Regions from separate parts of the Bacillus arachidis genome, predicted to be linked through region 1. Evidence: riboswitches for the same ligand, from Rfam matches in the RefSeq annotation. Region 1 holds a riboswitch; the other holds the start of a gene.
What was found. Region 1 has a riboswitch for S-adenosylmethionine ahead of QRY57_RS26540 (bifunctional O-acetylhomoserine aminocarboxypropyltransferase/cysteine synthase). Riboswitches for the same ligand answer to the same signal wherever they lie in the genome.
Positions count from the first base shown of each region.

Region 2: linked by a shared signal. The riboswitch ahead of QRY57_RS15435 (M20 family metallopeptidase) and the one ahead of QRY57_RS26540 (bifunctional O-acetylhomoserine aminocarboxypropyltransferase/cysteine synthase) in region 1 are both predicted to bind S-adenosylmethionine.

Region 1 covers NZ_CP127376.1:4,829,707-4,835,779, reverse strand. Annotated here, with positions in the region: gene yeiL (transcriptional regulator YeiL) at 1-356, opposite strand, end outside; gene QRY57_RS26550 (YjjG family noncanonical pyrimidine nucleotidase) at 476-1,165, shown strand; gene QRY57_RS26545 (chloride channel protein) at 1,305-2,510, opposite strand; SAM riboswitch class I at 3,010-3,115, shown strand; gene QRY57_RS26540 (bifunctional O-acetylhomoserine aminocarboxypropyltransferase/cysteine synthase) at 3,207-4,505, shown strand; gene metA (homoserine O-acetyltransferase MetA) at 4,489-5,394, shown strand; gene QRY57_RS26530 (homoserine dehydrogenase) at 5,539-6,073, shown strand, end outside.
Region 2 covers NZ_CP127376.1:2,691,527-2,697,599, forward strand. Annotated here, with positions in the region: gene QRY57_RS15410 (YdcF family protein) at 1-243, opposite strand, end outside; gene QRY57_RS15415 (GNAT family N-acetyltransferase) at 578-1,075, opposite strand; gene QRY57_RS15420 (GNAT family N-acetyltransferase) at 1,085-1,663, opposite strand; partial or broken gene QRY57_RS15425 (YjiH family protein) at 1,814-2,021, opposite strand; gene QRY57_RS15430 (GNAT family N-acetyltransferase) at 2,025-2,540, opposite strand; gene QRY57_RS15435 (M20 family metallopeptidase) at 2,703-3,905, opposite strand; SAM riboswitch class I at 3,998-4,102, opposite strand; gene QRY57_RS15440 (AAA domain-containing protein) at 4,189-6,073, opposite strand, start outside.

The DNA.
Region 1 (6,073 bases):
AATAAGAGATGGCGACAATTTTTCAAGGGAAGAGCTAAACAGATACATGGTTCCATGGCTTCGATCCCTTTTGTTAACGTCTCTACTCCAATTAATCCTAATTCTCCCATGATTGATGGCGCTTTTACAAAATTAATTAAGGAAATCCTTCCATTCTGATGGCTCATATATATTTTTACTTTTCCGGAAATTAAGTAATAGAGATAGGGAAACTCCTCTCCTTCATTACAAATGGTTTCTTTCTTTTGAAACGAATGAATTTCTATATACGGCAAAATGTCAAACGAAAAGAATGTTTGAAAATTGAATTGCTTTACATAATTATGAATCTCATCTGAATCTTTTTTGATTTTCATTTTTTCACCTCTCATTTAGTATGAGATATCTCCTATTCTTTTTACAAGCGGAAGTGATACGATTTATTTAATGACAAAAGAAACAGCGTGTTTTTATAGAAGAAAGGAAGAGAAGCAACATGAAGAAATATCAAACATTACTATTTGATGTCGACGATACATTATTAGATTTTAAAGCAGCTGAAAGAAAAGCATTACATTTGCTTTTTGAGGAACAAAAAATCCCTTTAACTAATGAAATTGAGGCACATTATAAAAAAATAAACCAAGATCTGTGGGAATCCTTTGAAGAAGGGAAAATAGCCAGAGATGAGGTAGTGAATACGCGATTTTCAATTTTATTCAGGGAATATGGCCAAGAAGTCGATGGATCATTGTTTGAAAAGAATTATCGTAGTTATTTAGAAGAAGGGAATCAGCTCATTCATGGGGCTTTTGAATTAATACAAGGTTTCCAAAGCGAATACGATTTATATATTGTTACAAACGGTGTTTCCAAAACGCAAGACAAGCGCCTACGCAATTCAGGATTACATTCATTCTTTAAGGGTATTTTTGTTTCAGAAGATACTGGTTACCAAAAACCAATGAAGGAATACTTCGATTATGTTTTTGCACGAATTTCTAATTTTTCTGTAGAGAAAGGATTAATTATCGGGGATTCTTTAAGTGCAGATATTAAGGGTGGGCAGCTAGCTGGATTAGACACATGTTGGTTTAATCCTGAAAAGAAGTTAAACGATAGCGGGATAGTTCCAACTTATGAAATTCAAACTTTTGATGAGCTGTATGGGATTTTAAAATGTTAGTTTTTTTGAGGTCTTAAATATTATTTTGTAATAGTCCATTTGTAGTGGCAATTTTATTTGTAAAAGTAAACATTCTTTACTCAAAAGGCAGTACCAACACTTTTATTGTGATGGTACTGCCTTTTATTTGTTCATTTTACTATTCGATATTTGCACCAGCTTCCTGTTTCTTCTCACTATGGTTAGGAAGTGGAAAAACATTACCAATCATTGCAGCTCCAATCATTGGTAACAATAAATTAATTGGGAAGAACATAAGTAATAATAATGTAATAGCGATTGGCTTTCGTATTGCATAGCTTGAAATGGCTGTCGTTATAATAGCTACAGAAGCAACTGGATCTAACGGTATGACAGTAGCTACAGCATATCCAATACTTGCACCAGCAAATATAATCGGAAAAATATGTCCACCACGCCAACCTGTATTTAAACAAACTGCCGTTATACATAATTTTAAAATTCCTGAAAGAAACAGGATCCAAAATGATAACTCTGCCCATTCAGTTACTAATTCTTTTAATTGGTGTTCTCCTGAAAACAGTGTATACGGAAGTAAAGTGCCTGCAATTCCTAGAAGAATACCGCCTATAATCGCTAATGTTAGTTTATACTTTTGAAAAGGATGTACTATTTTTTCTAATATATGTTCTATTTTGAAATAAAAATAGCCTGCACCGGCACCTATACAAATAAGGGGAAGAAAGGCCACCCATTCGCGGAGTGTAAAAGATCCTTCTCCAAAATTAACAATAAAAGATCCTCGATTATCAAACTGACTAAGCAATAAATATACAGAAAAACCAGCAAAAGTAGTAGCGAGATATACAATAGTCTTTTTCTCTTTAAAAGTTTCAGCAAGTTGTGTATCCTCATGCTCGCTTGGAGCTAAATAACCGAATAGCGGTGCATTAAAAATAACACTTAAGGCAGCGCCAATCCCAATTTCCGTTAGTTCGTGCATTCCTTTTAAAGTAAATTTAAAGCGATCACCAACCCATGTACAAAGTCCACCTATAATCCCAACAAGTGCTGCTTCTGGTCCTAAGCTTGCGCCAAATACTAAAACAATAATGGCTGTTAACGTAGCTTTATGTACAAATTGGTACTCAATTCTACCTGTCTTCTTATATTCACCCATTACTTCTGGCATTAAACGTGGGTATGTGCCGAAGTACTTCTGTGACAGTCCAACAAGAACACCGCCGATTATTGTTACACAAAGTGTGTAATAAGGTGGTAATCCCAATTCCTTAGGTAAATATCCCCAAATAAACTGAATTCCAGCATTTGTGACAACTAAAAATAACCAGACTGTAGCACCAACGATAGCACCTAGAAACATACCGTACACGATGAGTAAATAGTGCAGATTTCTCCTAATAGTCAATTGTTATGCCTCCTCTATTTATACGTTATTATGAAAAGTTAGAGATTCTGATACGAAGATAATTAAGTAATGAATTGAATATGCATATTATCTTTTTAAGAGAATTACTTATTCAAAATATATTACAAAAATCAGCAGTATTATTTTATGGGGTTCTGAAACATTCGTAAATGTAATCATATTTTTGTAAATATCTTGATGACCTGTATATAAAGTGTAACATGGTTAAAAATATTATGTTGCTTGTTACGATTAAATATAGCTCTATAATTTTACATAGTGAGTAGAGTTTTTAAAAGGTATTATTTTTCTTTAAATAGAAGTATTTTCTTCAATTTCTTAAATTTAAATTTTGAGAATGAACAATTAAAGTAGCAATACAATCTTTTAGAAATATTCAGAAAAATAATTGACATCAGGAAATTATTGCTATAAAATCAACGGTAATTACATAGTCTTATCAAGAAAAGGTGGAGGGACAGGCCCTATGAAACCTTGGCAACAGCCGCATAGCGGAATTGTGCCAAATCCTGCAGGTAATAAGCCCTGAGAGATAAGAAAGAGACTTTAGAGCGTGTTTTTAAACTGCTTCTTTCTTGTTAGGGAAAGAAGCAGTTTTTTTATTTTCTATAAAAGAAAGGAGAATGAGAGATGGGAGAATCATGGGGAAAAGGAACCATTTGTGTGCAAGGTGGCTATACACCGGAGAACGGTGAACCGCGTGTTTTACCGCTCTATCAAAGTACGACGTACAAATACGATACGTCCGATGATTTAGCGGCACTCTTTAATTTAGAAGCAGAAGGCTATATTTATACGCGTATTGGGAATCCGACACTAGCAGCATTTGAACAAAAATTAACAGAGTTAGAAGGTGGTGTTGGAGCTGTTGCAACAGCTTCTGGTCAAGCAGCTATTATGCTTGCTGTTCTAAATATTTGTAGCAGTGGTGACCATTTACTTTGTTCTTCAACCGTTTATGGGGGAACATTTAACTTATTTGGGGTAAGTCTACGTAAATTAGGGATTGAGGTTACATTCTTTAATCCAAGCTTATCTTCTGATGAAATTGTGGCACTTGCCAATCATAAAACAAAGCTTATTTATGCAGAGTCACTGGGGAATCCAGCGATGAATGTTCTGGATTTTAAAGAGTTTTCAGCTGCTGCGAAACAGTTAGAAGTACCATTTATTGTTGATAACACATTAGCAACACCGTATTTATGCCAAGCGTTTGAACATGGAGCAAATATTGTAGTGCATTCTACAACAAAATATATTGATGGTCACGCAAGCTCATTAGGCGGGATTGTCATTGACGGAGGAAACTTTGATTGGGCAAATGGAAAATACCCTGAGTTTGTCGAACCGGATCCAAGTTATCATGGTGTAAGTTATGTGCAGAAATTTGGGAAGGCAGCATATATTGTGAAAGCTCGTGTTCAATTATTAAGAGACTATGGAAACTGTATGAGCCCATTCAATGCGTATATTAGCAACATCGGTTTAGAAACTTTGCATTTACGAATGGAGCGTCATAGTGAAAGTGCTCTTGCAGTTGCGAAGTGGCTTGCTAGCCATGAACGTATTGAATGGGTAAATTATCCGGGTTTAGAAAGTAATGAGAATTATCAGCTAGTACAAAAGTACTTAGCAAAAGGAGCGAGTGGCGTTTTAACATTCGGCATTAAAGGAGGATTAGAATCTGCGAAAGAGTTCATTGCAAATGTGAAACTGGCAACGCTTGTGACGCACATAGCAGATGCAAGAACATGTGTGATTCATCCTGCTAGTACAACGCACAGACAGTTAACTGAAGAAGAACAGCGTTTAGCAGGTGTTACATCTGATTTAATTCGCTTATCAGTCGGTATAGAAGATGTTTCTGATATTATTGCGGATTTAGAGGAAGCGTTAGTTGGAGGCAAAGCACATGCCGATCATTGTTGATAAGGATTTACCGGCTCGTAAAGTATTGCAAAAAGAAAATATTTTTGTGATGACAAAAGAACGAGCTGAAACGCAAGATATACGTGCTTTAAAAATTGCAATTTTAAACCTAATGCCAACAAAGCAGGAAACAGAAGCGCAATTGCTCAGGTTACTTGGTAATACACCACTTCAATTAGATCTGCATTTGCTCCATATGGAGTCTCATATATCTCGTAATGTAGCGCAAGATCATTTAACAAGTTTTTATAAAACATTTCGTGATATTGAGGGAGAAAAGTTTGATGGTCTCATTATTACAGGAGCTCCAGTTGAAACACTTTCTTTTGAAGATGTAGATTATTGGGAAGAACTTGGGCGTATTATGGAATATTCAAAAACAAATGTAACATCTACATTGCATATTTGTTGGGGCGCACAAGCAGGCCTGTATTATCACTATGGAATTCCGAAATATCCGCTTGAAGAAAAGATGTTTGGTGTATTTGAACATGAAGTGCAAAAGCAGCACGTGAAATTGTTACAAGGATTCGATGAGATCTTCTTTGCACCACATTCACGTCATACGGAAGTACGCGCATCTGATATTGAAAAAGTACGAGAGTTGACGTTACTAGCAACATCAGAAGAAGCAGGTGTCCACCTTGTTATGGGGCAAGATGGAAAGCATATTTTTGTTCTTGGTCATAGCGAATATAGCTGCGATACCTTAAAAAAAGAATATGAACGCGATAAACAAAGGGGGTTAGATATTAAGATTCCGAAAAACTATTTTAAACATAATAATCCATCTGAAAAGCCACTCATAAGATGGCGGAGTCATGGAAACTTATTATTTTCAAATTGGTTAAATTATTATGTGTATCAGGAAACCCCTTATATTTTATGAGATGATCATTATATAACACGTGGCAACGCTTTCCTAGTAGGAATCATTTTATATTTTTCTAAATGTTCAAAATACATTGTTTTTCAGAATTTTAACTTATATAATGGCATCTAAATACAATTTTTTAGAGGGGTGGACAGTATTATGAATGAAATTCAAGTGGGTTTATTAGGCCTTGGAACAGTTGGCAGCGGTGTGGTTCGTATTATTACGGATCATCAAGATCGTCTTATACACCAAGTAGGTTGCCCAGTGAAAATAACAAAAGTATTAGTACAAAATATTGAAAAAGAGAGAGAGGTCCAAGTACCCTCTACCCTATTAACGAAAAATGCAAATGAAATTATAGATAATCCTGATATTGATGTTGTCATTGAAGTGATGGGCGGCATCGAGGAAGCGAAAGCATATATTTTACAAGCCCTAAAAAATGGTAAACATGTTGTTACTGCTAATAAAGATTTAATGGCATTGCATGGGGCTGAACTTTTGACAGTAGCAAAGGCAAATCAAGCAGATTTATTTTACGAGGCAAGCGTAGCTGGAGGGATTCCAATTCTGCGTAGCATTGTAGAAGGGCTTTCCTCGGATCTTATTACGAAAGTGATGGGAATCGTGAACGGAACAACAAACTTTATTCTGACAAAAATGTCTGACGAAGGGAGAGCATATGACGACG
Region 2 (6,073 bases), 2.1 Mb from region 1:
AATACTTCCATTTTTATACAAGGAGATTGCATGATTGATTCGTTCGCGGAATACAGGAGACGGTTTTCCATTCCAAGAAGCCGCTCCTAGTACAACAGCAGCATCTGTAGGTACCTCATCTGTTTTAAAGCGATTACTCCAAATATCGTAAGCTGCATAACTAATAAATAGAATTATAGAACTAATCATAAGCAAGAACACTTGCAGAACTCGTCTTTTCTTACTTTTCTTATTTTGTTTCATTTGTACTAGCCTCCGCGCATCATCCATACTTCTATTAATTTAAAATGACCTTTTTCGAATCATTACATTTGAGTTTATTTAAAAGAAGGAACTTTTCTAAACAATCAATTCGTATTATAAAGGATTTTCATTCAAATAGAGGATTTTTAATTTACTATTATTTGTGGTTCATACTATATGAGCTTGATTTATGTACAAATTTCCTCATACAACTCCATTGTAACGAATTTTTTCACGGAAGGGAATGATGAAACAAAAGTATATAAAAGAAGTAATCATTTTGTAAGAAAAAAAGGTATATTTTCCTCTCTTAAGAGCATATACCTCTTCCGTTTCACTTTACAATCCAATATTTCATATGTTGTTCCTCAAGTACACATGTAAAGCCTATCTTTTCTAACACTCTACTCGAAGCGACATTACTCGTTAAACAATCTGCCTTAATCGTTTGCACTTCTTCATTCTGCTCCAGCCACTTAACAAAGGCCTTTGCCATTTCAGTTGCATAGCCTTTCCCTTGATATTCTGGTACAATGCTATATCCAATCTCTACTGTACCAGTTGAATCAGGAGCACCTTTACAACCCATATCACCAATAATAACATTATCTTCCTTATGAATAATAAGTCCGCTCCATTTACTTTGTTTCGGGCTTTTTCGTAAACTTTCAGCAATCCACGGCAAAATATCTTTATAATCTGGCATTGGCCATTCTAAAGATATTTTATACGATATGATTTCCTGTAGCTCTTCTCTCCCTTTTATCATTGCCTCGACAAGTTCTAATGTAAAGGGGATCATCTTTAGTCTCTTTGTTTCTAAATTTGTCATATTTGCCTCCTATTTATACATGTCCATTTTGTGTAGTAATCGATCTTTCACGATTGGCCACTCACTTGCAATAATGCTATATACTACCGCATCTCTTACATAACCGCTTGGTAACCTTCTCTCATTTCGTAATATCCCTTCTTTTACTGCGCCTAGTCGTTCAATCGCTCGTTGTGCTTTTTCATTTCGCAAGTCTGTTTTTATTTGCACACGCAGCATGTGTAATTCTTCAAACGCATATTGCAATAACATGTACTTACATTCCGTATTCACACTTGTTCGTTGTACACTCGGATGATACCATGTTTGGCCAAGTTCAACCGTTTTGTTATCATTTGAAATACTATACAAACGTGTACTGCCTACAACTTCATTCGTTTTTTGATCTATAACAACAAATGGTAAATCCGTTCCCTTCTCATATCGTTTTACTGCCGTTTCAACATATCGCTCCATATCTTGATAACTTTCCATTTTAGCTATTAAATACGTCCAAACTTCTTTATTCCCTTCCACAATTGCAAATAATTTTTCTACATCATTTGCATCCATTAATCGCAACATCGCTCTTTTGTTTACTATTTCCATAAATACATCCCCTTTTCTATGTATCTAGCTATATTATAGTTTGCAACATAACACATATCAAAATATTCAAAATTTCATTTTCTATCGATTAAAATCTAATAATACGGAAAAAGGACTTACTTTAAGAACATAAGTGTGTCTTTTCATCTCTTACAGTAAAACATATGCAATTGGCCCACTAATCACTAATGTTAAAATCGTTCTTTCAATATACAAAATTAATAAGTTCTGAAACTTTTCATGGTATATCCATAGATAAAATACATGGGATAGACGTCGAAAAAAGCAAAACAAATGATACGGATACAACCGCAATCACAATCTTAGTTACAAGCGGCGCACTAACGACAAGTAATGAAAACTATTTTTTTATCCTTTTTCGATATTTATTATGACCATCTGCCACGCCAAAATACTCAAAGCCATTGTTTTTATAGAATTTGTTTAGTTTAGTATTATTTGCAACACAATCTAACTTTAAGAACTTTTTGTCAGTGTGCATATTATCTTGAATCCACATCAAAATCCTTTCACCTATTCTCCTTTTCATATACTTAGGGATAATCGCCAGTCTATGTAAATATAGTGAATCAAAAAAAACATCTTCACCAAAAATATGGCGATCCCACTCACTTTGCGTGGAAGAAACTGTAAAAGTACCTATCATTTCATTTTCTTTTAAAACGATGTAAGTGTTGTTGTTCGTTACAGCTTGTGCTATCTCTTCGTCATCTCTACCTTCTAAGAGGTACTGCCACTGATTGATTTCTTTATCTTTTAACCATTGAGCGATTTCTTTTAGCATATTAATAATAAGAGTACTTTCATTATTATGTGCAGTTCTAATTTGATAGCCTTCAAGAGTATTCTGATTCACTTTTCCTCCTCCTTTTTAATACTTCAGCTATTTATCTTGCTATTTGTGGGTAGTAAGCTCTCTTTTTATTACCTTTTATAACCCAAAAAGGCTTAGAGATTTCTCCAAACCTTTTTTATCCAAATAAAATTTTAGAAAACCACTTCTTGAGTACTTATCACATTATTGATTTCGCTGCGCTTTTTTAAACTCCTCCTTAATTTGATTAAGCGTTCCTTCTTCTGTAATTAATCGGTATGCTGCATACGCTAATGCTTTTGCGGATGTAACTAAGGCTTTATCGCCAAGTTCCGAACAAGCTGCTTCTCTAAATTCATTCGTATGCGCAATTAAATGGTCTGGACCAATTTTGATATAAGGATGAATCGTTGGTACAACTTGACTCACATTTCCCGCATCTGTTGAACCGATTCCAAGTCTCTCTTTACGATTTACTTCTTCACCAAGGTTTTCTAATTCCTCAGCAATCACTTCATTAAATGTTTTTGTCACTAATAATTCATCAATTTCATTCTGAAACCGATTGATTTTTACTGTTGTTCCTGTCGCCAGTGCTGCACCCTGCGCAATGTTTCGTACTTTTTCTGTTACTTCCGCACATCTCTTACGTGTTGCTGCGCGAATAAAGAAACGGGCTGATGCGTAATCTGGAATAATATTCGGCGCCTTTCCACCTTCAGTAATGACACCATGAATTTTCACATCTGACGGTAGCTGTTGACGTAGTGCATTAATCCCATTGTAAAGTTGAATAACCGCATCTAATGCATTAATTCCTTCTTCTGGTGACGCTGCTGCATGTGCTGATTTTCCATAGAAATAAAAATCAAGTGGATCAACTGCGAGTGACGGACTTGTTGTTGCTGTTTTTCCGCTAGGGTGAATCATAAGTGCCGCATCCATCTTGTTAAACAATCCTGCTTTCACATAACTTGCTTTTGCACTTCCATTTGGACCACCTTCTTCTGCTGGTGTTCCAAATACAACGATTTCACCGCCGATTTCTTCAATTGTTTCCGATAATGCAATCGCTGCTGCAACGCTAATTGTACCAATTAAATTATGACCACACGCATGGCCTAATCCAGGCAAAGCATCATACTCTGCTAAAAAAGCAATTGTAGGTCCTTGTTTTCCTGAGCTTTTCCGTGCGATAAAACCTGTTTCATGTCCTGCTATATTATGCTGCAATTGAAATCCTGCACTCCCTAAAAGTAAACTTAATGTTCTGGATGCAAAGAATTCTTGATTACCGATTTCAGGATTCGCATGTATATCATGACTTGTTTTTATGTATTTTTCTTTATTTCCTTCTATACTTTCCGTAATAATATTTCGGTGTGACGTTACTTGTTTTGTTGTCATTTTCCCCATTCCTCCTTTAAATTTACACATAAAAAAGCCTCTTTCTAAAAAATAGAAAGAGGCTTGAAAATACAAATTCAAAATAGCCTTCTTTCTTATCTTTCAAGTCTTTCACTTGCTGGAATTGGCACAGTATTCATATTGAATCCGCTGCCGAGGTTTCATAGGGCCAGTCCCTCCACCTCTCGTGATAAGAAAATTGTTTTTATTTTCATAAAATTATATTAAATTATTTTCATTCTAGTGTTATTCCGAGTAAATGTCAAGGAATTCCGATCTGATTTTAACGAATATCTAAAAACCCTTTTAAAACGCCAATCGTTTCAGGTGCATGTAATCTTGCACATATATAAGGGAATTCTGGACTTCCTTCAAACGTCATGTGAGATGTTAAAGGCGCTCCTGCCCAAAAGATTTCATCATCAATTAATAAAAATGGGAGTGACTTATTTTGTCTTTGTATTCTCACGTTTTTTAATGGAATTGGTCCATCACTATATATCGTGACCTGCGCTGCTGTACGCATTAATGCCTGCCATACTCTTTTGTCTACCTGTCTTGTACTTGGAAGCGAAATAATAATTTTTTGTTTTGCCGATAGAATATCTTTTAATAATCCTTTCGGTTCTTCCAAATTCATTTGCATAAACCATCTCAAACGTTTTGTAATTTTTCGTTCTAGCAATGGGCGCGAAGTAGTACGATCATATACATTTCCGTGTCTTTCTATGTGAGAAGTTAAGTGAGATAACGCTTGTTTTCGAGAAAGGTTTTTCCGCATATACTTACAGTCCGATAACTGAATAAACTTCCCTCTTGCTCTCGTTATCGCAACGTTTACTAAACGATGATTTTTATGATCAAAAAATAATACGCCGGGTCTCTCCTGCGGATAACTATCTACTGTATCAAATATCATCATATCTCGTTCAGACCCTTGAAATTTATGAACTGTTGCCGCTAATATAGGCGTATTTCGATACTTTGTTTTTTGCAAAATCTCCCTTATACATGTTGATAAGAAACGGGACTGCGCGCGATATGGCGTGACAACTCCAATCGATTGAACACCATCTAATAATCCAATTAAAATCAGCTGCATCGCAACGAAACCGGACATAATATTAAAACGTGAACCAGAGGCTGCATCTTTTAAAGAATAAGCGCCCATCAAACTTGTATCAAACAAAGCAATTGCTTCATTAGCAAATGGCTGTAATTTCGCTAATTCTTGTCTTGCCGAAACAGAAGGATGATCGAACACTCTATTCTTATAAATAAATGAGTTTGTAAACTTAGATATATCCGCATGCATTCGTCTTTGTTCCTCTAGCATAAATAAATTTGGATGCGTTTCATAACTATTTACAGATTGGACAATACCAGCATGATAAAACATATCTTCCCCTAGCCACTTTCTAACGAGCTCATGATTTGCCATCGCAATTGGTGGCAACTGTAAAAAATCACCGCAAACGACAATTCTTTTTCCAAGAGAAGCTGCTAAAGCAATTTGTGGTACATAAGCCATACTTACTTCGTCCACGACAATTAAGTCAAATGTTCGTTCGTAAATAAGAGAATCAATTGCACACTTAGATAGCGTTGCACCAATTACTTTTGCATTTTCAATATATTCTCTTTCTACTTCTTTAATTTTCGCTCTTTGTTTTCTAAGATCTCCTTCAATTTCTTGCATCCGCTTCTTATCAGAAGCAGTTGCTTTATACGATAAGATTTTTTGGCGAAGATCTTGGCGCATTTCCTCTAAATAAAGCTTTTCTTCTCCCCATGATCCATTCGTTGTTTCGACTAATCTAGAAGCAAGCAACGTTTCATGATTACGTATATGTTCATGTTGACTAAATCCATACCGGACGATTTCTCCTGGTGTCCATTTTTCTTTCTTCTCTATTTGCTTTGTGACTTCACTCATTAATACATCCACTGCTGCATTACTATGAGCTAGTACAAGTACTGATTTTCCTTTTTGATAATGCGCCGAAATAATGCGTGATAAGTTATAAGACTTTCCTGTTCCAGGTGGTCCCCACACATATGTCGCCCTATTATAAAAAGAACGATATGCAAGTTCATTCTTCGGATTTTTCATCTTTTCTATATGCCTTGGCGTGCTCTTTCCATCCAAAAGGCGTTTTACCCGCTGA